4 regions of the Serratia sp. GW822-FHT06E05 genome follow, and region 1 is predicted to be linked to each of the others. Evidence: predicted binding sites of a transcription regulator. Region 1 holds the regulator's gene; each other region holds the start of a gene.
What was found. The regulator CRP, encoded in region 1, controls carbon source genes, mostly activating them, when cyclic AMP is high. The targets are predictions, from matches to a motif close to ATGTGANNNNNNTCACAT.

Region 1 (7,818 bases):
TGCACTACCCTGACACGTTGCCGCTCAAGCTGCCGCAGCTCAAAGCGTTGCGCCGGATCCGCGACTTTGATGACGCCATCACCTCGCGCATTCACGGCTTCAGCGACGCCAGTGATTATTATCGCCGTTGCAGCGCCCTGCCGTTGTTGCCGGCGATCCAGACGCCGTTATTGATCATCCATGCCAAAGACGATCCCTTTATGACCGACGAAGTGATCCCCGAGGTCACCACGCTGCCGCACAACATTGAGTATCAGTTGACCGAGTTTGGCGGCCACGTCGGTTTTGTCGGCGGCACCTTGAAACACCCCCAAATGTGGCTGGAATACCGTATTCCATCCTGGCTTTCCCCTTATCTGGACACAACCACGTGATTATCCCCTGGAAAGAACTGGAAACTGAGACCCTAAACAGCCTGATCGAGTCCTTTGTGTTACGCGAAGGCACCGACTACGGCGAGCACGAACGCTCGCTGGAACAGAAAGTGGAAGACGTGCGCCGCCAGTTGAAAAACGGCGAGGTGTTGCTGGTTTGGTCAGAACTGCATGAGACCGTCAACATCATGCCGCGCGGCCAGTTCCGCGCCGGGCAGGAAGAAATTTAGTGGCGATCGGTTCTATGACTGACGGAAAAAATCAGGTAACAATGGGTTATTGCAAACCAACGCGCGGAATTTTGCCCTTGGCGAAAGGGCGTCAAACAGACCAATAATCATATCTGACGCCTGCGCATTTAACACGGAGTGACCTACCACCATGTCCGCCAAACATCCCGTTATCGCAGTGACCGGCTCCAGCGGGGCCGGCACCACCACCACCAGCGTGGCGTTCCGTAAAATCTTTCAGCAGTTGAACATCCGCGCCGCCGAGCTGGAAGGCGACAGTTTCCACCGCTACACCCGGCCGGAAATGGACGCAGCGATCCGCAAAGCGCGCGATCTCGGCCGCCATATCAGCTATTTCGGCCCCGAAGCCAATGACTTCGGCCTGCTGCAACAAAGCTTTCTCGACTACGGCAAAAACGGCACCGGTCGCTCACGCAAGTATCTTCATACCTACGATGAAGCGGTACCCTATAATCAGGTTCCCGGCACTTTCACCCCATGGGAAGCCTTGCCGGCGCCGACCGACGTGCTGTTCTACGAAGGGCTCCACGGTGGCGTCGTGACCGAACATATCGACGTGGCCAAACACGTCGATCTGCTGGTCGGCGTAGTACCGATCGTAAACCTGGAATGGATCCAGAAGCTGATCCGCGATACCGGTGAACGCGGTCACTCCCGCGAAGCGGTAATGGATTCGGTGGTTCGTTCGATGGAAGACTACATCAACTACATCACGCCGCAGTTTTCACGTACCCATATCAACTTCCAACGGGTGCCGACGGTAGACACCTCCAACCCGTTCGCCGCTAAGGCTATCCCTTCGCTGGACGAGAGCTTTGTGGTCATCCACTTCCGCGGGCTGGACCAGATTGACTTCCCTTATCTGCTGGCAATGCTGCAGGGATCTTTTATCTCGCATATCAATACGCTGGTGGTGCCGGGTGGCAAAATGGGGCTGGCGATGGAACTGATCATGGCGCCGCTGGTGCAGCGACTGCTGGAAGGAAAAAAAATCGAGTAATCTACGGGGCGCGGTACAACCGCGCCCCCTTTATCCGTTACGCCAGGTCGCGGATTTCAAAACTGTGGGTCACGCTGGCGGCTTTGCTCAGCATCAGTGAAACCGAACAGTACTTCTCAGCTGACAGGTTGACCGCACGTTCCACGATCTTGTCGCTCAAATCTTTGCCGGTCACGATAAAATGCAGGTTGATATGGGTAAACAACCGTGGCGCTTCTTCGCGGCGTTCAGAGGTCAGTTTCACCTCGCAATCACGCACGTCGTTGCGTCCTTTTTGCAGGATCGACACCACGTCGATAGCACTGCAGCCCCCTACTGACATCAGCACCATTTCCATCGGACTGGGTGCTTTATCACCAGCGTTGCCGTCCATCAATACCTGATGGCCAGACGCGGATTCACCCAGAAACGTCAACCCTTCCACCCACTTAACTCTTGCCTGCATGCTGGTCACTCCGGTTAATTTCTTAAAATCAGAGTACGCTTTCGCATAGAAACTGGCAACGGAACCTGATGCTAATCATGCTGAAGCGAGACAACACGAGACACCCGCCTCACTCTGTGCTACAAACAGAGCCGCAATAAATCTTTCCGGGACACTGATTTCAGGGAAACTCCCAGGGAAAGGCTCCTTTACCGGTATGTTAACAGAATGTAGCTTGCAGCTCTCCCGGCAAGTTAATATGCTAGAGCGACAGCGTATATTTATGACACGCCTCAAAACCTGCTGATAGCCACCATTAAAACAACGGCGACAGCACGTTTTACAGGGAACTCTGACCCCTGTGACACAAGGCAGCGATAACAACAGAGGATAACAGCGAATGGTTCTCGGCAAACCGCAAACAGACCCTACTCTCGAATGGTTCCTGTCTCATTGCCATATCCACAAATATCCATCCAAAAGTACGCTGATTCACCAAGGTGAAAAAGCCGAAACGCTTTACTACATCGTCAAAGGCTCCGTCGCGGTGCTGATTAAGGATGAAGAAGGTAAAGAGATGATCCTGTCCTACCTTAACCAGGGGGATTTCATCGGCGAGCTTGGATTGTTTGAAGAAGGTCAGGAGCGTAGCGCCTGGGTTAGGGCGAAGACCGCCTGTGAAGTGGCTGAAATTTCCTACAAGAAATTCCGCCAGCTGATTCAGGTAAACCCGGACATCCTGATGCGCCTGTCTGCCCAGATGGCAAACCGCCTGCAGATAACCTCTGAGAAAGTGGGTAACCTCGCCTTCCTGGACGTTACGGGCCGCATCGCGCAAACCCTGCTGAACCTGGCGAAACAGCCTGATGCCATGACCCATCCGGATGGCATGCAGATTAAAATCACCCGTCAGGAAATTGGCCAGATCGTCGGTTGCTCTCGTGAAACCGTGGGTCGTATTCTGAAAATGCTGGAAGATCAAAACCTGATCTCCGCTCACGGCAAAACTATTGTCGTTTACGGCACCCGTTAATCACTGAAAAAACGGCGCGATAATTCGCGCCGTTTTTTTATTCCCCGATTTATCATGTGGCGCCGACTGATTTATCATCCGGAAGTCAACTATGCACTGCGACAAACGCTGGTGCTGTGCCTGCCGGTTCTGCTCGGGCTGTTGATCGGCCAACTGCAATACGGCCTGCTATTTTCCCTGGTTCCCGCCTGCTGCAACATCGCCGGGCTGGACACGCCCCACAAACGTTTCTTTAAACGCCTGATCGTCGGCGGTTCGCTCTTTGCGCTTAGCAGCCTGCTGCTGCAACAGGCACTGCTGTGGCAAGTGCCGCTGCCCGCATTGATGCTCGGCCTGGCACTGTTGCTTGGCGTCAGCGGCGAAATCAGCCCACTGCACGCCCGCCTGCTGCCCGCCGCGCTGGTTGCCGCCATCTTCTCCCTCAGCATGGCCGGTACGGTACCGCTTTGGCACGCGCCGGTATTATATATCGTGGGTACCGCCTGGTACGGCCTGTTTACCTGGTTCTGGTTCAAGCTGTGGAAAGAGCAACCGATGCGCGAGTCGCTCAATCAGCTCTATCTGGAGCTGGCGGACTACTTCGAAGCCAAATATTCGCTGTTGACCCAGCACACCGATCCGCAGACCGCCTTACCACCGCTGCTGGTGCGCCAGCAAAAGGTCATGGACCTGATCACCTTGCTGTATCAGCAGCTTAATTTTCTGCCCCATGCCAGCAATCTCGAACAAAAGCGCCTGCAACGCACCTTTCAGGTCGCGCTGGATTTGCAGGAACATATCACCGTCAGCCTGCACCTGCCGGAAGAGGTCCAAAAACTGGTAGAGCAGAGCCAGGCCGAAGCCATTATCCGCCGCAATGCACAGGTGATTGCCAATCGGCTGCGCACGGTAGCGCACTATATCCTCTATCATCAGCATTCTCAGCGTTTCAACATGGACCATGAGTTGGCAGCCCTGGAAAAAGTGGCGACACAGCACCCGGACAACCCGGTCGGCCAATTCTGTTATTACCACTTCAGCCGCATCGCCCGCCTGCTGCGCACCCAGCACCCACTCTACCGACGCGATCTGATGGCCAATCAAAACCGTCTGCCATTCTGGCCCGCGCTGGTCAGTTACCTGTCGTTCAAATCCAACGCCCTGCGCAATGCGTCCCGGCTGGGAGTCACCCTGGCAGCGGGCAGCAGCCTGGGCATGATTTTCAATCTGCCAAAACCTTACTGGATCTTGCTGACCATCATGCTGGTGAGCCAAAACGGCTACAACGCCACCCGGGTGCGCATCCAGCACCGTGCGCTCGGCACCTTGGTTGGGTTGGTGATTGCCGCCGGGTTACTGCAACTGCAGCTGCCCGAGGCTGAGACGCTGGGCGTGATGCTGGTGATCACGCTGCTGGCCTATCTGGTTTCACGTAAAAATTACGGGCTGGCGGTAATTGGCTTTACGGTGACGGCGGTTTACACCCTGCAACTGTTGGCACTGAACGGCACCCACTTCCTGGTGCCGCGCCTGATCGACACGCTGATCGGCTGCGTACTGGTGTTCGGCAGCACCATCTGGCTGTGGCCACAGTGGCAAAGCGGTCTGCTACGCAAGAACGCCCATCAGGCGTTGGAAAACGATCAGCAGGCGCTGCGCCTGTTGCTGGAAGAGCAAGAACCCGATCCCAGTGCGCTGGCTTATGCCCGCATGCAGGTCAATCAGGCGCACAACGCGCTGTTCACCTCACTCAATCAGGCGATGCAGGAGCCGGGATTTGAATCGAGCTACCTGGCAGATATGCGCCTGTGGGTTACGCACAGCCAGTTTATTGTCGAACACCTGAATGCGATGACCATTCTGGCGCGCGAGCACTATATGCTGACGCCAAAGCTGGCGGAGGAGTATTTGCAGTCTTGTGAAATCGCGCTGCAAAGCTGTCAGCAGCGGCTTGAATACGACGGGCCGAGCAGTGGCAACGGCATTATGCAGCCACCGGATTTGCAGCCGGATATGCCGGTGACTGAAATGGAACGCCATCTGCGGCGGATTTTGTCCCATCTGAGCGTCATGCACACCATCTCGTCACTGGCCTGGCGCCAGCGTCCGCACCATGGTATCTGGCTGAAACGCAAACTGCGCGATCAATAAGGGCGCCGCCGGCGCCCTCAGACTGCTGACAAAGCTTGTTATTAGGGAGACCGCCCCTCGGTGCGCTAGACCCGAGTATCTCGGGCTCACAGACCACTTTGTCATCAAACTCAGGGCACCCTCGGTGCCCTTATGCATTAAGCGCCAATCACGTCCTGCACGGCCAGCTCAAACAGCGCCATCCCTTCGTCAATATCCTCGGTTGCTACCACCAGCGAAGGCGCAAAACGAATCACGTTTGGCCCTGCATTGAGGATCATCAACCCGCGTGCAGCGGCGGCAGTCAGGAAATCACGCGCCTTGCCGTGGTAATTTTTCGTCAATTCGGCACCAATCAGCAGGCCCATGCCGCGAATGTCGCTGAAAACACCATATTTCTCGCCAATCTGTTTTAACGCCTGCACGTACAGTCCATGACGCAGTTCAATGCCACTGAGCACTTCTGGCGTATTGATCACGTCCAGCGCCGCCTCCGCCACCGCGCAGGCCAACGGGTTGCCGCCGTAGGTGGTGCCATGGGTGCCCACCTGCATCACCGAGGCAATCTCTTCGGTGGTCAGCATCGCGCTAACCGGGAAGCCACCGCCAAGCGCCTTGGCCGTGGTCAGGATGTCTGGCGTCACGCCATAGTGCATATAGGCGAACAGTTTGCCACTGCGCCCCATGCCACTTTGCACTTCGTCGAATACCAGCAGCGCCTGATGCTGGTCGCACAGTTCGCGTACACCCTTGAGGAAGTCGGCGTCTACCGGGGTAATCCCCCCCTCACCCTGGATCGGCTCCATTACCACCGCGCAGGTATGGTCGTCCATCACCGCTTTCACCGCGGCCAGATCGTTGAACGGTACGTGTACGATATCAGCCGGTTTGGGCCCAAAGCCGTCGGAATATTTGGCCTGTCCGCCTACAGAGACGGTAAACAGCGTGCGGCCGTGAAACGCGTTATAGAACGCGATGATTTTGGTTTTGTACGGACTGTGGCGGGTAATCGCATAATGACGCGCCAGTTTGAAGGCAGCTTCGTTAGCCTCTGCGCCGGAATTGGCGAAAAACACCCGATCGGCAAAGGTGGCGTTAATTAGCTTGGTCGCCAGGCGCAGCGCCGGTTCGTTGGTGAACACGTTGCTGGTATGCCACAGGGTTTCGCCCTGCTGTTTCAGCGCCTCAACCAACGCCGGGTGGCAGTGCCCCAACGCCGTCACCGCAATACCGCCGGAGAAATCGATGTACTCTTTCCCTTGCTGGTCCCATACGCGGCTGCCTTTGCCCCTGACCGGGACAAACTGAGCAGGTGCATAAACAGGCAGGATAACCTGATCAAAGGTGCTGCGGGTTACTGCAGATTTTTCGGTCATTATGGGGTCCACCCTGAAAGTAACTCAGTTTTTTAATGGCAATTGAATGAAAATATAATCACAAAATATGCATAAAAAACCATTAAAGGGCAAACGCAAATCACCTTGGCGACTAAAAAAAATCTAAGCAATTAACTTTTAAGGAAATTATCCAACAGCTGATGCCCCTGTTCGCTGAGAATGCTTTCTGGGTGGAACTGTACCCCTTCCAGCGCCAACTGCCGGTGACGGATGCCCATGATCTCATCACGTACGCCGTCGCGTTCGCTCCAGGCGGTAACTTCAAAACAGTCCGGCAAAGTAGCAGCTTCAAGCACCAACGAATGGTAACGGGTAACGGTCAGCGGGTTGTTCAACCCACGAAAAACACCGCTGTCGAGATGGCGGATCGCCGAGGTCTTGCCGTGCATCACCTCGCGGGCGCGCACCACCTTAGCACCGAATGCCTGCCCCAGCGCCTGGTGCCCCAGACAAACGCCGAGGATCGGCAGCTTGCCGGCAAAATGTTGGATGGCAGCTAATGAGATGCCGGCTTCATTCGGGGTACAGGGCCCAGGAGAGATCACCAGACGCTGCGGCGCCAGCCTTTCGATATCGGCCAGTTGCAGCTCGTCGTTACGCTTCACCAGCACCTCCGCGCCTAATTCGCAAAAGTACTGGTAAAGGTTATAGGTAAAAGAGTCGTAGTTATCGATCAACAGCAGCATAGTGTTTCCAACAGACATCATCGCAGGGGCGAATATGCCGCCCCGATTTACACGGGCGCAGTATACAACGCCCTCACGATACTGCCGCTACCGATAATTTCAGCTTACTTCTTGCGACCGCCCATGATCGAGCCCAGCACGCCGCGCAGGATCTGTCGACCGAGATCGCGTGCCATGCTCTTGGCGGCGGTTTGAACTATGCCGTCGCGCTTGCCGCCGCGTGGGCCGGTAGAGCCGAACAGAATATCGTTCAGGCCGCCCATCAGGCCGCCACCCGCCTGCTGCTGCGCCTGGGGTTGCTGCGCCGGTTGGCCCGCTTGCGGTGCACCGACGGTGGCGAAACCTTCCGCAGACAGCTTCTCGTAGGCGGACTCGCGGTCCACCATATCCTCATAACGACCGTACAGCGGCGACTTATTGATCGCACTGTTCAGCCCTTCCGCCCCCAGCATGCCCATCTTGGATTCCGGCGCGATCACCATCGCCCGTTCCACCACGTTTGGGCGCCCTTTTTCGTCGAGGAAAGAAACCAGCGCCTCGCCGA
Region 2 (7,818 bases), on a different contig from region 1:
GGCTCGTACCAACGCGGCGACGGCGCTAACCACCAAGCTTTCACAGCAGTCGACTATCCATCAGCGGTTGGCTGAATTGGCGAAGGTGCTCAACCTTGCCGAAATTAACCGCATGGAATGTTTCGACATCAGCCACACCATGGGGGAGCAAACTGTGGCTTCCTGTGTGGTATTTGACTCGAATGGTCCGCTACGTTCGGAATATCGGCGCTATAATATCACCGGCATAACGCCAGGGGATGATTATGCCGCGATGGCGCAGGTGTTGAAGCGCCGTTACGGTAAGGCTCTCGAAGAGAAAAAAATCCCCGACGTTATCTTTATCGACGGCGGCAAGGGGCAACTCGGTATGGCGATTGATGTATTTAACTCGCTGAACGTGACCTGGGATAAAAACAAACCCTTGCTGATTGGCATCGCCAAAGGAGCCGACCGCAAAGCCGGGTTGGAAACACTGTTTTTTGTGCCGGAGGGCGAGGGTATTGCCTTACCGTCGGATTCGCCAGCGCTGCATGTTATCCAGCATATCCGCGATGATTCGCATAACCACGCGATAACCGGGCATCGGCAGAGAAGGGCAAAAGTAAGAAACACCAGCGCGTTGGAACTGATCGACGGCGTTGGGCCAAAACGGCGACAGGTGCTGTTGAAGTATATGGGCGGACTTCAACCATTATTGAACGCCAGCGTTGAGGAAATTGCAAAAGTGCCGGGTATTTCACAAGCATTGGCAGAAAAGATCTACAATGCATTGAAACACTGAGGGCAATGTAGCAACATACTCTTAATTCCCACTCCAGCCAGATAGTTACCGTAGCATTATGCAATTGAATATACCGACTTGGCTTACTCTGTTTCGCGTAGTTCTGATCCCATTCTTTGTTCTGGCATTTTACCTGCCGTTCACTTGGGCTCCGATGGTTTGCGCCGTCATTTTTGTGTTTGCTGCCATAACCGACTGGTTTGACGGCTTCCTGGCCCGTCGCTGGAAGCAAACGACCCGTTTCGGGGCGTTCCTTGACCCGGTGGCGGACAAAGTGATGGTGGCGGTAGCGCTGGTGCTGGTGGCAGAACACTATCACACTTGGTGGATTACCCTGCCTGCGGCGACCATGATTGCCCGTGAAATTATCATCTCGTCGCTGCGTGAGTGGATGGCGGAGATCGGCAAGCGCAGCAGCGTGGCGGTGTCCTGGATTGGCAAAGTCAAAACCATGGCGCAAATGATGTCGCTGGTCGGGTTGCTGTGGCGTCCCGATCGCACCGTCGAGTATGTGTCTTTTGGTTTGCTGTACATCGCGGCGGTGCTGACTTTCTGGTCAATGTTCCAATATTTGAACGCTGCGCGGAAAGATTTGCTGGAACCCTGATCAAAGCGATGCAAAAATCGTCAAACGAACGTAATGAGACAACAATTTTATTGACTCATTACGTCAGGTAAGTAGAATGCATCGCATCAGACGGCAGCGGTGATTTGCCGAAAGATAGCAAAAAAATCAGTAAGTTCTGATTAATGCGGGAATAGCTCAGTTGGTAGAGCACGACCTTGCCAAGGTCGGGGTCGCGAGTTCGAGTCTCGTTTCCCGCTCCAAATTTGATGAAGCTGGTGTTTCACGAGCTTTAGCCTGATAAAGGCAAACAAGAATTTAGGCGCGTTAACAAAGCGGTTATGTAGCGGATTGCAAATCCGTCTAGTCCGGTTCGACTCCGGAACGCGCCTCCAATTTTCCCGAGCCCGGGTGGTGAAATCGGTAGACACAAGGGATTTAAAATCCCTCGGCTTATGGCTGTGCGGGTTCAAGTCCCGCCCCGGGTACCAGGAAAATAAATTCCAGAATAATCAAAGCAATAAGTAGTAATGTCGTGACCGCCGGAAGGCGGTTTTTTTGTGCCTGAAATTCCCCTTTCCACGATTTTTCTCTTCCGGTTTTATTCTGTTCTCGTGCCTTGAACAATTTACTGTTGCCTACAATAGGGACTATCATCCGGCTGTCAGTTTTAAACATGGATGCATGGCCGTTTTTTAAAGACGGTTGGCGATAAGTGAACTATAACCAGATAGTGCAATAGATAAGGAGTGTTGGATGAGAGGGGGGTTATTTTTATTGGCGATTGTCATGCTATCTGGGTGTTCGGGGTCTTTTGGATCGATCCTGGGTGTGATCCCGCAAAGCTCCGATGTTTGCCCTCAAGGGAAAAATGCCATCACCGGTGAATGCCGTTAGGCAACATCGTCGATTTATTGCCGGGCCGAACCCTTTGGCCAGTGTGAATCTCTTTCGATAACCCAATCAAGCCATATCCGGCTGTTTGATCGCTGTGCCGATCGCCGGATACTGCCTGTTCCAGGCCTTAGAACCTAACCTCCGCTGCCCAGGAACGGAAGCCCATTCGCACTGCAGTTTGCCACCCACATCACGGCCACGACGACGGCGATGGAAATGATCGCGCACAGATCCGATTTGCGCATGCTTCTCCTTAGCGAGCGTTGATCCCAATAACCTCGATTGCCGCTCTGTGCAGTTTCTGACAGTACTCGTCGGGTTGCCTTTCAATTTCAGCGATGAGATAGGCGAGAATGTTTTGCTTGCTGATGGGTTTGTTCGCGGAAAGCACCTGAATAACGCCTTTGCCGAGCAGGCTGTATATTTGTTCACGGTATGTCTCGATATCTCTATCGTGGAGACCGTAAAGGGAGTAATCGATCATAGAATTTTACCGCTGGTGAAATTTAAAGTGCCAGCCGAAGCTGGCAGAGAAGCCATTAAAAAAATAAAGTCGTGCAAATTTCACTTAGGCTGATATCTAAGTGGAATCTTAACGATAACGTAGTAAGAATATTCCCATCAATAGGCAGTTGTAAGCCAAACTGCTAATTAGGAAAAACCTCAGGCCAGCGCCGCAGCGGCGATATTTACCATTGAAAGCCCGGCAAACGGCGCGGTGGCAGAGACTCAATCTTCTGTCTGTGACCCCAGGCTTTCGGGCAATAACTGCGCCAGCAGCAGGTCGAGAGTCAGCATCAGTCCATAGCGTGCTGTACTGCCGCCGCTGAGCGGCAACACCTTATCCGCCAGCCCGGCCAGCGTAGTGCCCGCAGGGGTTAGGGCGATGCGATAAGCACCGGTCGCGCCGGCCAGTTTGGCCGCGTTCAGCAAATCGCTGTTTTCCCCACTCATAGACAGCAGGATCACGCACTGTTGTGTGCTCAGCGTGGAGGCCGTCATGCGCATCAGCGCCGCGTCCTGGCAGATAAATGCAGGGTAACCCAGGCCCACCAGGCGCTGTTGCAGCTCATTGGCATAAAGCGCCATGCTGTTTACGCCAAAAATATGTACGCTCTTGGATTGGCTCAGCTGTTGGCAAGCATCGATCAGCGCTGCATGTTCTACTTGCTGCAGCTGTTGATGCAAGGTGGTTTCCACGTCGTTGACGCGCTGTAGCCACAGCCGCGGTGGGCCATTAGGCGTGGCTTGGGCGGTCAAATAGCGTGAGCCGCTCACGCTGGCCTGAGCCAGTTTCATGCGCAGATCGCGAATATCGTCGCAGCCAATGGTTTTGGCAAATCGGGTAATGGTGGCCGGGCTGACCCCCGCTTGGCTGGCCAGCAATTCGATGGTGGCGGAGGAGGCGAAGGCAATATCGTCCAAAATGGTCTGTGCGACTTTGGCCTCCTGCTGACTGAACTGATTTTGTCGTGCGCGGATCTGATAGACGATGTCGCCAATATCTTCACAACCGATGGATTTAGCAAAACGGCTGAGGGTGGTGGAGCTGACGCCAGGCAGTTTGCCGATGCCGGCCGCGGAGGCAAAGGCGATATCCATGCCCCCGAGCACGGGTTGGGCTACCTCAGTAGGAGGGGGGGGGGCCGTCGACGGGGAGCGCATTAGCGCGATAAAGTCGTTAAGATCCTGACAGCCAAGGGATTGGGCAAAATGAGCGACGATCTCGGTGCTGACACCTGCTCGCTCTGCCAATTGCTCAATGGTTGCTGTTGATGTAAACCCCGGGTTGTCCAGTATGGCTCGGGCAACTTTTGCTTCCTGGCGGCTGAACGGATCCTGGCGAAACTGAATGTGGTAAACGAGATCCATGACTGCAGTGTCCCTTCTGTAATGCCAACCGGCGATCTGTGCTTCAAATTAGCCTGTTTTTCACACGGCATAAAGCGATAACCAGAAGAATAAGCTAATGAAAATAATTTTCAATCAGGACAGATTTGAAACGAGATGCTCTTCGCATTGTTTATCAGGTAGTGATTTATCACTTTGTTTTTAAACGTTAAAGACAGGTTTTAAATTTTATGGTTATGAAGAATTAGATCGCCGATCACAGTATTGAAAAAAATTTTCACAACGAAAATTCTTTAATGCATTGTTTTTAAAGGATTAGCCAAAAGTCATAATCAAATCGTATGGAATCAAGGTATTTACAAGAGTGTTACGGAACTGTTTTATATTTGCATCGCCAAGTGGCTAACAACCGGGATACTAAAAATGCAAACCATCGTCTTATGCTGCGCAGCAGGCATGTCGACCAGCATGCTGGTACAAAAAATGAAAGCTGAGGCGCAAAAACGGGCGCTGGATATCGTGATTGAAGCCGTGCCGGTGGCGGATTTCGAGCGCATCGTCGAGCGTGCGGACATTGTACTGCTGGGGCCGCAGGTGAAATATGAACACGCACGCCTTTCCGAACTTGCTGCGCCCTTGGGTAAAACTGTCGCGGTGATCGATATGATGGATTACGGCACCATGCGTGGAGACAAGGTGCTGGATAAGGCGCTGGGCTTGTTAGCCTGATAACACTCTGAGGGGCTTGGCCCCTTTTATCCTTTATTTATTCATCGACCGCGGGTTATTTCATGACTCTCGGCGGGATCGCTGCGCCTGAAATAAGGCCGGAGAGGTGATGGTGGATTTGGAAACTAGCGTTATGGAGTTGCTGGTCCATGCCGGCAGCGCTCGCAGTTCGCTGCTTTCGGCGCTGCAGCTGGCACGTCGCGGTCAGTTCGCAGCCGCAGAGATTAAGTTGGAAGAGGCGAAGGCCGGCATCGGGAGGGCGCACGGCATGCAGACGGAGCTGATTGGCATGGATGAGGGGGTTGGGAAAATACCGGTCAGTCTGATTCTGGTACATGCGCAGGATCATTTGATGAATGCCATGCTGATTCAAGATCTGGCCACCGACATGATCGAGCTTTATCGCCGTTTACCGCAGGGGCAAAGCAATGACTAAGATAACCGTAATTGGCGGGGGCAGCAGCTACACGCCGGAGTTGGTCGAGGGGCTGATCGCCCACTATCAGGACGTCCCGTTAACCGAACTGGCGTTGGTAGATGTAGAGTCCGGCCGCGAGAAAGTGGGCATCATTGCCGAACTGACCAAAAGAATGCTCAAGCGCAACGGGCTGGAGCAGGTGGTGGTGTCGGTACATTTCGAGCTGGAACCGGCCATTCGCGGTGCCAGCTTTGTACTGACTCAACTTCGGGTCGGGCAACTGGCAGCCCGTGCTGCCGACGAGCGTCTGGGTTTGAAATACCAGCGCCTGGGGCAAGAGACCACCGGTGTCGGCGGCTTCGCCAAGGCATTGCGCACCATTCCTGTCATGCTGGAAGTGGCGCGTACCGTAGAGGCGGTAGCGCCGGACGCCTGGATCATCAATTTTACCAATCCGGCCGGTATTGTCACCGAAGCGGTCTCCCGTTACAGCAAGGCGAAGATTATCGGCTTGTGCAACGTACCGATCACCATGCACCACATGATCGCCGACATGCTGAAGGCACCTCATGATCAGGTCGATCTCCGTTTTGCTGGACTGAACCATATGGTGTGGGTACATCAGGTAACGCAAAGCGGCAGGGATGTGACCGCCCAGGTGTTGGAGATGCTGAGCAATGGCGAAACGCTGTCGATGAACAACATCAAGGATCTGCCTTGGCCGCCGGCGTTCTTGCAGGCGCTGGGGGCTATCCCTTGCCCATATCATCGCTATTTCTATCAAACCGCCGGCATGCTGGAAGAAGAGCTTGAAGCCGCTGCGGCTCAGGGAACCCGTGCTGAACAGGTGATGAAGGTAGAGGCAGAGCTATTTGCACTGTACGCCGACCCAACGCTGGATAAAAAACCGGAGCAGTTGAGCTTCCGTGGTGGTGCTTTCTATTCAGAAGTGGCGGTCGAGCTGATCCGTGCCATTCACAATAACAGCGGCAAGGTGCTGGTGGTGAACACCCGCAATAATGGTGCGATTCAGGGCCTGCCGGATGACGCAGTGATTGAAACCAACTGCGTGATCGACGCACAGGGCGCTCACCCGCTGAGCTTCGGGCCGCTGCCGCTGGCCATGAACGGGCTGACTCAGCAGGTGAAAGATTTCGAGCGTTTGACCATTGAGGCTGCGGTGCATGGCGATCGTCAGAGTGCGCTGTTGGCGCTGGTGGTGAATCCGCTGATTGGCGGCGTCGGTATCGCAGAACCTTTGCTGGATGAGGTGCTGAACCTGAACCAAGCCTATTTGCCGCAGTTCAACTAAGTCGATATTCCATAATAATAATCACGATGCCGGCTTGGCCGGGCAGGGGGAATGATGGCGGGTTTAAATAGCATTCTGGAACGTTACGTATTGCCGGCGGCGTTAAAAATCGCCGGGCAAAAACACATTTTATCGGTACGAGACGGCATAATTCTGAATATGCCGTTTATGTTGATCGGGTCATTTTTCCTGATCTTCGCCTACTTGCCGATCCCGAGCTATGCCAACCTGATGGGGGAGGTATTCGGTGCGGCCTGGCGCGACAAGCTGTTGTATCCGGTCAAAGCGACCTACGACATCATGGCGATTATCTCCAGCTTTGGTATTGCCTACCGGCTGGCGGAAAAATACCGTGGTATGGACCCGCTCAGTACCGGTGCGGTTTCGTTAGTGGCGTTCATCATGACCATTCCTCAACACACCCTTTTTGCCCCGGTGAAAGGTGCCGCGGAGCAGATTGTCAAAGGCGTGCTGCCGATGAACTTTATCGGCAGCCAGGGATTGTTTGTGGCAATCGTGGTGGCGCTGTTGTCGACGGAAATCTACCGGTTCGTGCATAACCGCAATCTGGTGATCAATATGCCTGAAGGCGTGCCGCCGGCGGTGGCGAAATCCTTCCTGGCGTTGATCCCGGGGTTCTGCGTGTTGGCGGTGATCCTCGTGCTGCGCCTTATCGTCGAAGCCACGCCGTTTGGCGATATCAACACCATGATCGCTACGCTGATCGGTATCCCGATGCACCACGTGGGCGGAACGCTGCCGGGAATGATTTTCTCGGTGATCCTGATTGGCCTGTTGTGGACGTTGGGGCTGCACGGTGATGCCATCGTATTGGTGTTCATTCAGCCGGTGTGGTTGGCGAATATGTCGGAAAACCTGGTGGCGTTTCAGAACAACCAGCCTATTCCGCACATTATTACCCAGCAATTTTACGATTTATGGATAGCGCCCGGCGGAACCGGTGCCCTGTTGGGATTGGTGATCTTCATGCTGGTGTGCAGCCGTAGCGCGCAGATGAAGCAGTTGGGGAAAATCGCCGCGCCGGGTTGCCTGTTTAATATCAGTGAGCCCATGGTGTTTGGCATCCCGTTGGTGATGAACCCCTACTTCTTCCTGCCGTTTATCCTGACACCAGTGGTGCTGGTGATCGTGACCTACACCGCGATGGCAACCGGTTTGGTGACGCCGCCGGTTGGTATAGCCTTACCGTTTACCACGCCGATTTTCATTAGCGGCTATCTGGCAACCGGAGGCCATATTTCAGGAACGGTGATCCAGGTGGT
Region 3 (7,818 bases), on a different contig from region 1:
GATGGCTGCCGGCCCAGGAGGGAAAGAGATCTTCCTGCTGAGCCCGGACAGCGGCGCACAGCCAGGAATGCAGGTGAAATAATACCTGTTTTCCAACCTCTAAAGGGTCGAGCTTGCTCGGCCCTTTTTATGCGCTTAGTCCAGTAGTGATACGCCAGGCTTCAGGCTAAAACCGGCAAGTAATCCCTCTCCAGGAGCTTACCGAAGTAACCTCTTTTTTTACATCGCCTCTTCCCAGACGGCCAAAATGAGCTATGTTATCCATACTGGTTTTATCACTGTATGCATAAACAGGTCTGATATGAAGGGATTCCCACCGCTGATTAACGCCTTGCTGGTCAGTTCGCTGGTACTGACCATTGGCCGCGGCGTAACGCTGCCGTTCATTACTATCTATCTGACCGGGCATTTTCATCTGCTGCCCAAAAGCGTCGGCATCATTCTGGGTATCAGCCTGGCGCTCGGCATTTTCGCCAGCCTGTATGGCGGCTACCTGGTAGACAAATTCAACAAAAACACGCTGATCCTGATTTCCATTCTTTTGTTCGCCCTGAGTTTTTTCGCTATCCCGTGGATCCCGCGGCCAGGGGGGATCGTTGTGGTTTTGGCTATTTTACATACCGCCTATTCCGTATTGGGCATCACCATTAAAGCGTGCTTTGCCGACTGGCTGCCGGTCGCGCAGCGCATCAAAGCCTTTTCAATAAACTATACGCTGGTCAACGTCGGCTGGGCGGTTGGATCATCGTTGGGGGTACTGGTGGCAGGTCTGGATCCGCTGTTGCCGTTTTACCTTTCCGGTGGATTGGCTTTATTCACGGTGGCGACGCTGAACTTCATCCTGGGCAAGCAGCCCGCTACGGCCCCGGTCGCGCTGGATGCAACGCCCGCCGCCCGCCCTAATTTTCGCCAAACGCTGACCATCCTGCGTAACGATCGCCGGCTGATTTACTTTACCCTTGGCAGTACGCTGGGTGCGGTGGTTTTTGGCCAGTTCTCCGGCTATTTATCGCAATACCTGATCACCGTTTCTAATGCAGAGTTCGCTTATCAGGTCATTGGGGCGGTGATGATCGTCAACGCCTGTATCGTCATCGCCCTGCAGTATCTGCTCAGCCGCGGCATGCGTCAGGAAAATATGCTGCGCTGGCTGGCGCTGGGCACGCTATTTTTCATTCTCGGGCTGATCGGTTTTTGGCTGGCCGGGCAATCGCTCTGGCTCTGGATCCTTGCCATGGCGATATTCACCCTGGGCGAAATCATAGTGATCCCGGTGGAATATATGTTTATCGACTTCATCGCGCCACAGCACCTGAAAGGCAGCTATTACGGCGTACAAAACCTAAGCGCTCTGGGCGGCGCCATCAATCCGGTACTGTGCGGTTTTATTCTCAGCTACGCCGCGCCGCAAATGATGTTTCTGATGTTGATTGCTGCTGCGCTGCTCAGCCTGCTATTCTTTTTTCTCGGGCATCGCCTGGCGCAGAGGCAACAACAGAATGCCAACTTCGCCAGTGCAGAATAAACCTGCGTCCCTTTTCATCGTGGTTGTCAACCAGCCCCATCGGCATGGTAGCCATAGAGAGAATTCATGGTGTGATTTGTGGCGAAGATCACAGTTTAATTGTATGATGAATTCATCGGTTAAACGGGATTAAGTTATGGCCAAGCTACTCACTCTGTGCTGGAAATACCTGAGGGCATTCGTCCTTATCTACCTTTGTCTGTTCGCCGGCAATGCCATCGCGGCTCTGCTGCCGATCGCCATTCCGGGCAGCATTATCGGCATGCTGTTGCTGTTCGCCCTGCTCTCCACCCAAATTCTGCCGGCCAAATGGGTCAAACCCGGTTGCCACCTGCTGATCCGCTATATGGTGCTGTTGTTCGTGCCTATCGGCGTGGGAGTGATGAAATACTATGACCAAATTATCGAGCATCTGGGGCCGCTGGTGGTGTCCTGCATCGTCAGCACCCTGATGGTGTTGGTGGTGGTCGGCTACACCTCACATTATTTCCACCGGGAGCGCACCATCATCGGCAAGCCGGATGCCGCGGAGGGCGAAAAATGATCCATGAAATCTGGTGGTCATTACCGCTGACGCTGGCCATCTATTTTGCAGCGCGCAAACTGGCGCAATGGCTGAACATGCCGTTGCTGAACCCACTGCTGGTGTCGATGGCGGTGATCATCCCCCTGCTGTTGCTGACCGGTATTCCTTATGAGCGTTATTTTCAGGGCAGTAAAATCCTCAATGACTTGCTGCAACCGGCCGTAGTGGCATTGGCTTATCCGCTGTATGAACAGCTGCATCAGATCCGCGCGCGCTGGAAGTCCATTATCGCCGTCTGCTTTATCGGCAGCCTGACCGCGATGATCAGCGGCGGCGCCATCGCTTTATGGATGGGGGCCACGCCGGAAATTGCCGCTTCCATCATGCCAAAATCGGTCACCACGCCCATCGCCATGGCGGTCGCAGAGTCGCTCGGCGGCATTCCGGCAATCAGCGCCGTTTGCGTGATTTTCGTCGGTATTCTCGGCGCGGTTTTCGGGCATACGCTGTTCAAAGTATTGAAAATCACCACCCGCTCGGCACGCGGGTTGGCAATGGGGACCGCGTCACATGCGCTGGGCACGGCACGCTGTGCGGAAATGGACTATCAGGAAGGGGCATTTGGTTCACTGGCCCTGGTGATCTGCGGCATCATCACCTCGCTGCTGGCGCCGTTTCTGTTTCCGGTGCTGTTGCACCTGTTTGCCTAAGGCCTAAAACTTGCGATACATCTCGCATTTATGGTTTTCATTGCATTGATTTCATCAATAAAGAGATTTGCATCACACTTTATTCGCGCTGGGCTGCCTAGAATGTTATCCCGTTAACCTGTAGAGAGAGTTTCTATGCACCCGCGTTTTCAAACCGCTTTTGCTGAACTGCCCGCCACATTGCAATCCGCCCTGCTGCCTTATTTTGATGCGCCTGATTTTCCGGCCATGCTCAAGGCGGAACAAGTGGATGCTATCAAGCAGCGCTGCGGGCTGGATGATGATGCTCTGGCATTCGCTCTGCTGCCGCTGGCGGCGGCCTGCTCGTTAGCGCCGATTTCGCAGTTTTATGTTGGCGCCATTGCTCGCGGGCAGAGCGGCAACCTGTATTTTGGCGCCAACATGGAGTTCAGCGGCGCACCGATGCAACAAACCATTCATGCAGAGCAGTGTGCCGTAACTCATGCCTGGCTACGCGGCGAATCAGCGTTAGCCTCCATCACCGTTAATTACACGCCTTGTGGCCACTGCCGTCAGTTTATGAACGAACTCAACAGTGGTACCACGCTGAAAATTCGTCTGCCCGGTCGCGAACCGGCCACCCTGGGCGACTATCTGCCGGATGCCTTCGGCCCGAAAGACCTGAATATCGCCACGTTGCTGATGGACCGCGTCGATCATGGTTTCCAACTGACGCTGACCGACGAACTGGAGATGGCCGCGCTGGCTGCCGCCAATCAGAGTCACGCGCCCTACAGCAATGCCCACAGCGGCGTCGCACTGGAAGCCGAAGACGGAACGATTTATAGCGGTCGCTATGCGGAAAACGCAGCCTTCAACCCCAGCCTGCCACCGCTGCAGGCCGCGCTGATTCTGATGAACGTCTCCGGCGGCGACTGCCAAAAAGTGGTTCGAGCGGTGCTGGCCGAGCCCGACAGTGCCATCCTCACCCAATGGGATGCCACCCGCGCCACGTTGGCCGCGCTGGGTTGCCAAAATGTCACCCGTATCACTTTCTAAATCTGCCCCCTGGCGGTGCTGCCCGGCACCGCTGTTACCAGCCCCGCCAGCCGATTACAATGGCATTCACGTCTTAAAACACTTTCTTTAGTTAAATTAGGACTTGATCGTCGATAATTACGCCAATTTACCTCATGATCCGATAACAATTGCTGTACATATTTCCCCGATCTTTTAGGATCTAGCCCATAAAGTTATCCGATACGTTGAAGAGCAAAAGCCATGGAACTTGAATACGAAAGCAAACGCCCTCTCTACATCCCTTATGCCGGCCCTATTCTGCTGGAATTCCCGCTGCTCAATAAAGGCAGCGCTTTCACCGAGGATGAACGCAGCCATTTCAACCTGCACGGGTTGCTGCCAGAAGCGGTAGAAACCATCGAAGAGCAGGCGGAACGTGCCTACCGCCAGTACCAGGATTTCAAAAACGACAGCGATAAACACATTTATCTGCGTAATATCCAGGACACCAACGAAACCCTGTTCTATCGCCTGCTGGAAGCGCACCTGAGCGAGATGATGCCGATCATCTACACGCCGACGGTGGGTGAGGCCTGTGAGCACTTCTCCGATATTTACCGCCGGGCGCGTGGGCTGTTTATCTCCTACCCTAATCGCGACCGCATTGACGACATGCTGCAAAACGCCACCAAGCAAAACGTTAAGGTGATCGTCGTCACCGACGGTGAGCGCATTCTCGGTCTGGGCGACCAGGGTATCGGCGGCATGGGCATTCCAATCGGTAAACTGTCGCTGTACACCGCCTGCGGCGGCATCAGCCCGGCCTATACCCTGCCGGTGGTGCTGGACGTCGGCACCAACAACCCGCAGCGCCTGAACGATCCGCTGTACATGGGCTGGCGTCACCCGCGTATTTCAGGCGACGAATACCACGCCTTTGTTGAAGAGTTTATCCAGGCGGTCAAGCGCCGCTGGCCGAACGTGCTGCTGCAGTTCGAAGATTTTGCGCAGAATAACGCCACCCCGCTGCTGAACCGCTACCGTGACGAAATCTGCTGCTTCAACGACGACATTCAGGGCACCGCAGCCGTCACGCTGGGCAGCCTGATCGCCGCCAGCCGCGCCGCTGGCAGCCAACTGCGCGATCAGACCGTCACCTTCCTGGGCGCCGGCTCTGCAGGTTGCGGCATTGCCGAGCAAATTATCGCGCAGATGAAATCCGAAGGCCTGAGCGAAGACGAAGCCCGCGCGCGCGTCTTTATGGTCGACCGTTTCGGCCTGCTGACCGACAAACTGCCTAACCTGCTCGATTTCCAGAGCAAGCTGGTGCAAAAGAGCGAGAATCTGACTGCATGGCAAACAGAAAGCGACGCCATTTCCCTGCTGGACGTGGTGCGTAATGCCAAGCCAACCATTTTGATCGGCGTTTCGGGCCAGCCAGGCCTGTTTACCGAAGAACTGATCCGCGAAATGCACAAGCACTGCCCGCGCCCGATCGTCATGCCGCTGTCCAACCCAACCTCCCGCGTGGAAGCCCGCCCGGAAGACATCATTAACTGGACCGAAGGCGCTGCATTAGTAGCAACCGGCAGCCCGTTTGCGCCGGTGAGCTACAAAGATCAGGTATTCCCGATTGCCCAGTGCAACAACTCCTATATCTTCCCGGGGATTGGATTGGGCGTACTGGCCTCCGGTGCCACCCGCGTAACCGACGCGATGCTGATGGCCGCCAGCCGTGCGCTGGCCGACTGTTCGCCGCTGGCAACTGACGGGCATGGCGCACTGCTGCCGAATATCGACGATATTCAGGGCGTGTCCAAGTGCATTGCCATGGAAGTGGGTAAAGCGGCGCAGCTGCAAGGTGTGGCAGTGGTCACCTCAGAAGAAGCGCTGTCTAAAGGCATCGAACACAACTTCTGGCGCCCGCAATACCGCAGCTATAAGCGCACTTCATTCTGATTTGCGCAGTTAAACATCAGGCCCGGCTCGCCGGGCTTTTTTTATGCTCAAACTGCCTAAAAATGCGGTGCAATGCTTGCTTGATAGGGCGTCAAGCTTGCGTCGGCCTGTCAGGTAAAGTAGCCTTGAGCCATCTTTTTTGGCCCCTGTGCGCGTAAGGCAATAACATGTGGAAACGCCTGATAATCAGCCTGTTCATCATCACTGCGCTGTTGATGCTTTCGGCTCTCGCGCTCGATCGTTGGATCAGCTGGAAAACCGCGCCTTACGTCTATGACGAACTGCAAGGCCTGCCTCATCGCCAGGTCGGCGTGGTACTGGGCACGGCCAAATATTACCGCACCGGCGTGATCAACCAATATTATCGCTACCGCATTCAGGGCGCGATTAATGCCTATAACAGCGGCAAAGTGAAATACCTGCTGCTGAGCGGCGACAATGCCCAGCAAAGCTACAACGAGCCGATGACCATGCGCCGCGATTTGATCGCCGCAGGCGTGGCGCCCAGCGATATCGTGCTGGATTATGCCGGTTTCCGTACTCTTGACTCTATCGTACGCACCCGCAAAGTGTTCGACACCAACGACTTCATCATTATCACCCAGCGCTTCCATTGCGAGCGTGCGCTGTTTATCGCGCTGCATATGGGGATCCAGGCTCAGTGCTACGCAGTCCCTTCGCCAAAAGACATGATGACGGTACGGGCACGCGAGATCTTCGCCCGCCTTGGCGCGCTGACCGATTTGTACATACTAAAACGCGAGCCGCGCTTCCTCGGACCACTGATCCCCATTTCCGGCATGCATACCGTACCGGAAGATGCCCAAGGCTACCCGGCAGTTTCGCCAGAGCAATTGGTTGAGCTGGAACACAAGCTGGCTGCGGAAAAACAAAAGGCCAAATAAGCTTTATCCCGCCCTGGAAACAGCAACGGCCAGCATTTGCTGGCCGTTTTCATAGCTAAGACACAACTATTTTTTCTTGGCGTATTTTAAGGAGTCCAACGCCACGGCGAAGATAATGATGCCGCCCTTGATGATGTACTGCCAGTAAGGGTTAACGCCAATGTAGGTCAGGCCGTAGTTGATAACCGTAAAGATGATGACCCCGGTCACGACCCCCAGCACCGTCCCGACACCGCCGGCAAAGGACACCCCGCCCACCACGCACGCGGCAATGGCGTCCAGTTCATACATAAAGCCCAGGTTATTGGTGGCGCTGCCGATACGGCCCGCTTCCAGTAAGCCGCCGAAGGCGTAGAACACCCCGGACAGCGCATAAATCATGATCAGGTTCAGCGGCACGTTCACGCCAGAAACCTTGGCCGCCTCAGGGTTGCCGCCGATGGCGAAAATATTTTTGCCGAAGCGAGTTTTATTCCACAGGATCCAGACAAAAATAATCGCAATGATGGCGTAGAAGGTGATGTACGACAGCTTAAAGTCGCCAAAACGCAGGAACCCCTGGGCAAAGGTGGAAAACTTGGGATCAAACCCCGCCACTGGCGATGCGCCAACGGAGTCGTAATACAGCGAGTTGATGCCGTAAACGATGATCATGGTGCCCAACGTGGTAATAAACGGCGTCACATTGAGGTAAGCGATGATCAAACCGTTCACCAGACCGATCACCGCACCCACGGCGCACACCAGCAGGATCACCAGCGGGATCGACCAGGTTTCCATATGCGGAAATACCTTGTTCACGTTGTCCATCGACTGCAACAACGTCGCCGCGATCACCGCCGCCAGGCCAACCTGGCGCCCGGCGGACAGGTCAGTCCCCTGGGTAACAATCAGCCCCGCCACGCCCAGTGCAATAATGATGCGCACCGAAGACTGGGTCAGGATATTACTCAGGTTCATTAGACTGAGGAAGGTCGGGTCCTGGATAATAATAATTGCCAGCAGCACCAGCAACACTACGTAAATGCCACCTTCCTTGAAATAGGTGAACAAAGTTTTTTTATTCAGCGCGTTCATAATTCTGATCCTTAAAGGTGCAGGGATGCAAGACGTAAAATTTCATTTTGCGAGGTCTGTTTGGTGTTGACGATGCCCGCAACCTGACCATTACTCATCACCAGTATTCTGTCGGTAATTCCCAAAAGCTCCGGC
Region 4 (7,818 bases), on a different contig from region 1:
GCGACGTCATCACCCTGATGCCGTTTATCGGTCACCCTGCCTTCCAGTTGTTGTTCACCTGGATGAGCAAGATTGGCTCATTCGCCTTCAGCTTCCTGCCGGTGATGTTTGCCATCGCCATTCCGTTGGGCATGGCGCGTGAAAACAAAGGTGTCGCCGCGTTCTCGGGCTTTGTCGGTTTTGCGGTGCTGAACCTGGCCACCAACTTCTATCTGACCACCGCCGGCATTTTGCCCACCACCGATCCGCTGGTGCTGAAAGCCAATAATATCCAGAACATCCTCGGCATTCAGTCGATCGATACCGGCATTCTGGGGGCGGTGATCGTCGGCATTATCGTTTACCTGCTGCATGAGCGTTTTAATACCATTCGACTGCCGGATGCGCTGGCGTTCTTTGGCGGCACCCGCTTCGTGCCGATCGTCACTACCCTGGTACTGGGCCTGTGTGGGCTGGTGATCCCTCTGATCTGGCCGTGGTTTGCCGCCGGCATCAACGGGCTGGGCTGGGTGATTAATGGTGCCGGTGCCTTTGGGCCGATGATTTTCGGTACCGGCGAACGCCTGCTGTTGCCGTTCGGCCTGCACCATATTCTGGTGGCGCTAATTCGCTTTACCGAGGCGGGCGGCACGCTGGACGTATGCGGCCATAGCGTCAGCGGCGCCCTGACCATCTTCCAGGCTCAACTCTCCTGCCCGACCACCACCGGCTTTGCCGAAAGCGCCACCCGCTTCCTGTCACAGGGTAAAATGCCGGCATTCCTCGGCGGTCTGCCGGGAGCGGCGTTGGCAATGTATCACTGCGCCAAACCGGAAAACCGCCATAAGATTAAGGGCCTGCTGATCTCCGGCGTCGTGGCCTGCGTGGTCGGCGGGACTACCGAACCGATCGAGTTCCTGTTCCTGTTCGTCGCGCCTTTCCTGTACTTCATTCACGCCATCCTGACCGGGCTGGGCTTCACCGTGATGGCGCTGCTGGGTGTAACCATCGGCAACACCGACGGCAACATCATCGACTTCGTGGTGTTCGGCATCCTGCACGGTACCGCCACCAAGTGGTATCTGGTGCCGATCGTTGCCGCCATCTGGTTCGCGGCCTACTACGCTATTTTCCGCTTCTCCATTCAGCGCTTTAATATCAAAACGCCGGGCCGCGAAAGCGAGACTGCCGGCAGCCAAAGCGCCCCTGTCGGTGCGGTAGGCAAATCCGGTTATAACGTGCCGGCAATCTTGGCGGCGCTGGGCGGTAGCGAGAACATCGTCTCTTTGGATAACTGCATCACCCGTTTACGCTTGTCCGTTGATGATATGAGCAAAGTGGACGATGCCGCGCTTAAAGCCAACCGCGCGATTGGCGTGGTGCACCTTAACGAGCATAACCTGCAGGTGGTGATCGGCCCGCAGGTGCAATCGGTGAAAGATGAATTAGACTCACTGATAGCCGCCGCGCAACCTGCTGCGGCCCTGCAGGGAGCGTCTCATGTTTGATTTTTCTACCCCGGTCGATCGGCACGGTACCTGGTGCACGCAGTGGGATTACATTGCCGATCGCTTTGGCCATGACGATTTATTGCCTTTTACCATCTCCGATATGGATTTCGCCACCGCCCCCTGCATTATCGAGGCGCTGCAACAGCGCCTGCAGCATGGCGTACTGGGTTACAGCCGCTGGCAGCATGAAGATTTTCTCGGTGCGGTACGCCACTGGTATCAACAGCGCTTTGCGACCCCCGTCGACACCAACATGGCCGTGTATGGCCCGTCGGTAATTTATATGGTGGCGCAACTGATTCGCCAGTGGTCGGCACCGGGTGAATACGTGGTCACCCATACCCCGGCCTATGACGCCTTTTATAAGGTGATCCTCGGTAATCAGCGCCAACTGTTGGCCTGCCCGCTGCATCAGCAGGGTAACGACTGGCTGTGCGATATGGCGCACCTGGAAGCCTTGCTGGCACGGCCACAGACCAAAATTCTGCTGCTGTGCAGCCCGCAGAACCCGACCGGCAAGGTATGGCGCGTAGAAGAATTACAGCAGATGGCTGAGCTGTGCGAACGCCACGACGTACGGGTGATCAGCGATGAGATCCACATGGATATGGTCTGGGGGGAAAACCGCCACACGCCGTGGAGTCAGGTCGCCACCACGCCCTGGGCACTGCTGACTTCAGGTTCGAAAACCTTCAATATCCCGGCGTTGACCGGCGCCTACGGTTTTATCAGTGACGATGCCAGCCGCGAGGCTTATTTCCAGCAGTTGAAAGCGCGCGACGGCTTATCTTCCCCGGCGGTGCTGGCAGTGGCGGCGCATATTGCCGCTTATCGCCACGGCGAACCCTGGTTGGATGCGCTGCGTGATTACCTGCAGGACAACCTGACGTACGTCGCCGAGCGGCTGAATCAGGCCTTTCCTGCCCTGGCCTGGCAGCCGCCGCAGTCTACCTATCTGGCCTGGATCGATCTGCGTCCACTGGGCATAGACGATCGCCAGCTACAGCAGATACTGATCGAACGCGAAAAGGTAGCGATTATGCCCGGTTTCACCTACGGCGAAGAAGGCCGTGGCTTCCTGCGGCTGAACGTAGGTTGCCCGCGCAGCAAGCTTGAGGCGGGCATGGACAAGCTGATAAATGGGTTGAAGTTTGTGTTGGACGAGGTTTGAACTGAGGGGCTGGAAGGCAGGCGAAAGCCTGCCTTTTTTCATTCTTACGGTGTCAACTGCGGGATATCATCCAGACGATAATACACCGGCATTCCCCACTCATTAGCCAGGCGCACGTCGTTATCCGCGCCGGCCGACGCCCCTTCGATGCGATAAATAGCCTGGCACTGGGCTATCAGTCGGTGGGCCACCGGATAGAGAAACGCTTCACTCACCGCATCCCCCAACTGGGTGGAACCGGCCGCCGTCGCCAGGGGCAGCGCCAACCATTCGCCGATCACCGGCACATGCCCACGCTGATAGACCGCCAGCGCGGCCTGCTCCAACCGGTGCAAGTTGTCGGCAATGCGTTGTGCATCGCCATCGGTGCCGCTACGGTACGGGCCGGCAATCAGGATCAGTTGGGCGCTCATAAACGCTTCTCCAGAGTGTGGTTTAGGGCAACAAACTGCAGCAGCATGATAGTTTTGGCATCGACAATGGTGCCCTGTCTGACAGCGCGCAGTGCGTCTGCCAACGGCAGTTCGATCACTTCGAGATCTTCGCCTTCCGCCTCCACCCCGCCGCCATCGCTGACCCGCTCATCAGCCTGGTATTCGCCGACAAAAAAGTGCAGTTTCTCCGTCACCGAACCGGGGCTCATGTATGCTTCAAACACCTTTTGCACGTTTTGCACGATATAGCCGGTTTCTTCTTCCGCTTCAGCCCGGATGCGCTCTTCTGGCGACGCATTGTCCAGCAACCCGGCGGCAGCCTCTATCAGCATGCCGTCGTGCCCATTGACGAACGCCGGGAAGCGGAACTGACGCGTCAGCACTACCTTTCGCCTTTGCCGGTTAAACAGCAAAATGGTGGCTCCATCGCCGCGGTCGTAGGTTTCACGGCTTTGTCGCTGCCATACGCCATCGCGACGCAAAAAATCAAAGGTGGTTTTTTTCAGCAAATACCAGTCATCAGACAGTACCCGGGTTTCGACAATGCGAACCCGATCTTGGGTAGCGATCATGGTGCTCAACTCCACAAGCAGGAAAGGAAATTGATACTATCGTGCATTTTCGTGTATGATCAAGATATTTCGTGCAGCGCAAATTTAACGGGAAAACGCCATGCTCACCAGCCAACGTAAAAAAATCATTCTGGAAAAACTGGCTCAGGACGGACAGGTTCTGGCCAAACAGCTCAGCGAGATGTTCGGGTTGTCCGAAGATACCCTGCGGCGCGATCTGCGCGAATTGGACAGTGAAGGCCTATTGCAACGAGTGCACGGCGGAGCGCTGCCGGTCTCCCCGGCCATTGCCACCTTTGCCGAAAGAAACGGGCAGGAATCCGCCGCCAAACGTGCGATTGCCAAAGCCGCGGCGGCAATGATTACCCCTGGGCAAGTGGTGATTCTGGATGGCGGCACGACTTCTGCCGAATTGGTCAGGCAGCTCCCGCCCACGCTGGAAGCCACCGTCGTCACCCACAGCCCCAGCGTGGCCGTCGGTCTGGTAGACCACCCGAAGGTCGAAGTGATCCTGATCGGCGGGCGTTTATATAAACATTCGATCGTCAGCGTTGGCGCAGCCGCAGTGGAAGCCATGTCTCATATTCGCGCCGATATTTATTTTATGGGCGTGACTGGCGTGCACCCTACCGCCGGCCTGAGCACCGGCGATCTCGAAGAGGCTTACATCAAGCGGGCACTGGCCGCACGGGCGGGAGAAACCGTGGTATTGGCCTCGGCCGCCAAGCTCAATGCCGCCTCGCAATATGCCATTGGCGATATTTCCATGGCGCAAAGTATTATCGTCGAGCGCTCCACCGATGTTGCACTGACGGGCCCGCTGGAACAGGCTGGTTTGACCGTGGTTAGAGCCTGAATAACCTCAATCATTAAATAACTTAATAAATACGTGGCTATTTCTTTTATCCGCGTATTTATTAACGTCACACTCAGCGTATCGAATAAAAATGCGAGAGTTATCACACTTCATTAAACTTATTTCTTTGCTCCTCGCCATTGATGACGGTAAAGCCGGCCTTAACGCGACGTGAACGCAACTCGTTGATTATTAATAATCATCATCTAAAAATCTCGAAGTCGCCAAAAATAAAATGAGATCCACTTCGCAAAACTAATCCTGCCGGCAAGCCTGTCAAGGCCATCCATAAATATATTTGTGATTGTTTTGTGATGTCGCCTGCAAATTTTACCGATGCCAAAAATGACAATGAGCTCCACGGAATTAGCTGGAGACAGGTATATGAAGATTGGCGTAGTAATAAGCGGCGGCGATGTCACCGGGATCAATAACTTTATTTTCCAGGTCGCCAGGTTGGCGCAGGCAGATATCATTCTGTTTAACGGCGGCATTCCCGGATTATTGGCTAATCAGCACCATCCTATTGCCCAACGCGATTTGGTTGATTTCTCCATTTCATCAATGCCGATAATCTCTTCCGGCCGCACGGCCAAGAAATTGACGGCTGGAGAATATGAAACCATCAGCAAACAGCTTAAGGCCTTGCACACAGACGTGCTTATTATGGCCGGTGGTGACGGGTCGCTGCAGTTTTTAAATACGCTCAGTGAATTCGGTATTAACTGTTTTGGCGTGGGGATGACTATCGACAATGACGTTTTCGGCAGTCATTACAGCATTGGCTTTTCCACCGCCTGCGAACAGGTGATAAAAGAAGTCTCAAAACTGAGAAACACCGGACGCGCCCTACCCGGACGCGTGTTCATGATTGAGCTGCTGGGCGGCTATTGCGGGGAGTTGACGCTGCAATCGGCCATCAAATCCAATGCGGATTTTGCCCTGATCCCGGAATGCCAATATGCCTTGAATCAGCTGGCAGAAAAAATAACTCAACGACTTGAGCAGCAAAATAGCGTGATTATATTGTGCTCAGAGGGTTATACCAAAGAATACTCGCCCGGTTTTCAAGGCGCTATCGACACCATGATAAAACAATTGGAGCCCAAAATTGGCGTGCGTATTCGTAAAACGATTATGGGCTACGGTCTGCGCAATGGTGAACCGACCGGCGAAGAGATTTATCAGGGGACCATTATGGCCAGCGAAGTGGTTCGCTGTATTTATTCAGGAATGAAGAACAAGGCAATCATTATTAATGCCGGCAACCAACCTATTCCCATCGATTTAATCAGCATGCAGAAACGTTTGGTTGATACCGAAGGACACCATTACAAACTCGCCAGGCAATTAAATATAATCTGAGGAGATACCCATGCTTAAAATACTGTGCGTATGTGGCTGTGGCCTCGGCTCCAGCTTTGCCATCGAAATGAGCGCAAGAGCGGTGCTGAAGAAATTAGAGATTGAGGCAGATATTGATCACACTACTATCTCTGAGGCCAGCGCCTTTAAATCAGATATTATTCTTACCCAGAAAACCTTCGCCGATATTTTAAATGCTGACGCCAGCGAGGAGGAAAAGAAGCGGGTCATTATTCTGCATCGGCTTACCGATAAAGTGGAAATTGAGCAAAAGATCGTGGCCTTCCTGAAAGAACGTGACATGAAGGAAACCCGCCATGAATAGCCTGATTGACTTTATCGTCAAAGATCTGTTGGGCCAGGCTTCCATTCTGGTCGCTTTTATCGCCATGCTGGGGCTATTGCTGCAGAAGAAATCCATCGGCAAAGTAGCCGAAGGCACCTTCAAAACCCTGCTGGGTTTCCTGATCATGATGGCGGGCATCAACATTATTGTGGGTGCCTTGACCTATCTGAACAGTATATTCACCCAAGGGTTCGGCATGACCGGTTATATCACCGACGTCGCCGCCATCGCCGGCTTGGCCAACCGCGAGTTGGGTTCAGAAGTGGCGCTAACCCTGATGGTAATTTTCGCGGTGAATATCATCATTGCGCGCATTACTCCGTTCAAATACATCTTCCTGACCGGCCAGGCATTGCTGTGGATGGCCACCATAGGGGCAGTGATCGGCTACAAGGCCGGGCTGACCGGCATGCCGCTGATTCTGACCGGCGGCATATTCGGCGGCGTGATGGCGGTTTTGATGCCTGCGCTGGCCCAGCCGGTGGTGCGCAAAATCACCGGTTCGGACGATGTGGCCCTGGGGCACTTCTGCACCATCGGCTATCTGGTACAGGCTGCCGTCGCCAAGGTAGTCGGTAAGGGCTCCCGCTCCACCGAAGACCTGGAGCTGCCCGATAACTTCAAGTTCCTGCAGGACACCTACCTGTCGATGGCGGTGGTGATGATCCCGATGTATCTGATCCCGGCGCTGGCTGCCGGTCCGCAGTACATCGCCCAGTATGCCGGCGGCATGAATTACCTGATGTATTCCTTTATGCAGGCCATCCAGTTTGTCGCCGGCGTATTTATCCTCTACAGCGGCGTACGCCTGCTGCTCAATGAGCTGGTACCCGCCTTCCGCGGTATCGCCCTGCGCGTCGTGCCTGATGCCAAACCGGCGCTGGATTGTCCGGTGCTGTTCCCTTACGCCCCCAACGCGGTGATCGTCGGTTTCCTCGCCACCACCCTTGGCTCAATCATCGGCATGATCGTTTTCCCAATGTTCGGTCTGGCGATGATCCTGCCCGGTCTGCTGACCAACTTCTTCGCCGGCGGTACCGCAGGCATCTTCGGTAATGCGCTCGGTGGCCGTCGCGGCGCCATGATTGGCGGGGTTGTTCATGGCCTGTTTATCACCTTCCTGCCGGCCATTCTGGTACCGATGCTGGAAAGTTACGGCTTTGTCGGGGTGACCTTCAGCGACTCCGACGTCATCAGCAGTGGGCTGGTGATGGGACATGCTTTCCAGGGCAACTGGCTATTCATCTCCCTGTTCATCGCCTTCGTCACGCTGATTGCGTGGTTTGTTAACGGTAAATCAACCAAGCACCATGAGGAAAAAGTCCATGAAACTCTATAATTTCAACGAGCTGTTGTCAGTGGCCAAAGCCCGAGATTTCAAGGCGATAGGTTCATTCAATCTCCACTGTCTGGAAATGTTACCGGCCTTTTTCAAAGCGGCCAAAAGTATGCACAGCCCGTTGATGATCCAGATTTCGACCGGTACTGCCGAATATTTGGGTTACAGGCTGCTGGTTGATTCGGTGCGTTCTCTGGCCCAAAGCGAGGATGTTCCCACCTGCCTGCATTTGGATCACTGCTCTG

Region 2: a site for CRP is predicted at 4,228-4,245, ahead of AC1RKC_RS04630 (PTS sugar transporter subunit IIB). Genes of this name have one in related genera too.
Region 3: a site for CRP is predicted at 1,602-1,619, ahead of AC1RKC_RS05885 (CidA/LrgA family protein). Genes of this name have one in related genera too.
Region 4: a site for CRP is predicted at 4,759-4,776, ahead of AC1RKC_RS02335 (6-phosphofructokinase). Genes of this name have one in related genera too.

What each region holds. Positions count from the first base shown of each region.
Region 1 is NZ_JBXALM010000011.1:185,891-193,708, reverse strand. Features, by position in the region: gene AC1RKC_RS21615 (hydrolase) at 1-374, shown strand, start outside; gene AC1RKC_RS21610 (YheU family protein) at 371-604, shown strand; gene AC1RKC_RS21605 (phosphoribulokinase) at 756-1,625, shown strand; gene AC1RKC_RS21600 (OsmC family protein) at 1,663-2,070, opposite strand; gene crp (cAMP-activated global transcriptional regulator CRP) at 2,450-3,082, shown strand; gene AC1RKC_RS21590 (YccS/YhfK family putative transporter) at 3,137-5,212, shown strand; gene argD (bifunctional acetylornithine/succinyldiaminopimelate transaminase) at 5,350-6,567, opposite strand; gene AC1RKC_RS21580 (aminodeoxychorismate synthase component II) at 6,699-7,274, opposite strand; gene AC1RKC_RS21575 (helicase HerA-like domain-containing protein) at 7,379-7,818, opposite strand, start outside.
Region 2 is NZ_JBXALM010000001.1:968,167-975,984, reverse strand. Features, by position in the region: gene uvrC (excinuclease ABC subunit UvrC) at 1-763, shown strand, start outside; gene pgsA (CDP-diacylglycerol--glycerol-3-phosphate 3-phosphatidyltransferase) at 822-1,370, shown strand; tRNA gene AC1RKC_RS04660 (tRNA-Gly) at 1,516-1,591, shown strand; tRNA gene AC1RKC_RS04655 (tRNA-Cys) at 1,650-1,723, shown strand; tRNA gene AC1RKC_RS04650 (tRNA-Leu) at 1,734-1,819, shown strand; gene AC1RKC_RS04645 (hypothetical protein) at 1,782-2,006, opposite strand; gene AC1RKC_RS04640 (biofilm development regulator YmgB/AriR family protein) at 2,479-2,709, opposite strand; gene AC1RKC_RS04635 (MurR/RpiR family transcriptional regulator) at 2,955-4,097, opposite strand; gene AC1RKC_RS04630 (PTS sugar transporter subunit IIB) at 4,500-4,805, shown strand; gene AC1RKC_RS04625 (PTS lactose/cellobiose transporter subunit IIA) at 4,915-5,241, shown strand; gene AC1RKC_RS04620 (6-phospho-beta-glucosidase) at 5,234-6,535, shown strand; gene celB (PTS cellobiose transporter subunit IIC) at 6,590-7,818, shown strand, end outside.
Region 3 is NZ_JBXALM010000001.1:1,253,984-1,261,801, forward strand. Features, by position in the region: gene metG (methionine--tRNA ligase) at 1-82, shown strand, start outside; gene AC1RKC_RS05880 (MFS transporter) at 302-1,525, shown strand; gene AC1RKC_RS05885 (CidA/LrgA family protein) at 1,662-2,069, shown strand; gene AC1RKC_RS05890 (CidB/LrgB family autolysis modulator) at 2,066-2,761, shown strand; gene cdd (cytidine deaminase) at 2,897-3,781, shown strand; gene AC1RKC_RS05900 (NAD-dependent malic enzyme) at 4,004-5,701, shown strand; gene sanA (outer membrane permeability protein SanA) at 5,869-6,606, shown strand; gene mglC (galactose/methyl galactoside ABC transporter permease MglC) at 6,673-7,683, opposite strand; gene mglA (galactose/methyl galactoside ABC transporter ATP-binding protein MglA) at 7,695-7,818, opposite strand, start outside.
Region 4 is NZ_JBXALM010000001.1:525,106-532,923, forward strand. Features, by position in the region: gene malX (maltose/glucose-specific PTS transporter subunit IIBC) at 1-1,487, shown strand, start outside; gene AC1RKC_RS02315 (MalY/PatB family protein) at 1,480-2,661, shown strand; gene AC1RKC_RS02320 (NUDIX hydrolase) at 2,706-3,074, opposite strand; gene AC1RKC_RS02325 (NUDIX domain-containing protein) at 3,071-3,667, opposite strand; gene AC1RKC_RS02330 (DeoR/GlpR family DNA-binding transcription regulator) at 3,768-4,523, shown strand; gene AC1RKC_RS02335 (6-phosphofructokinase) at 4,908-5,888, shown strand; gene AC1RKC_RS02340 (PTS sugar transporter subunit IIB) at 5,899-6,213, shown strand; gene AC1RKC_RS02345 (PTS sugar transporter subunit IIC) at 6,206-7,573, shown strand; gene AC1RKC_RS02350 (class II fructose-bisphosphate aldolase) at 7,560-7,818, shown strand, end outside.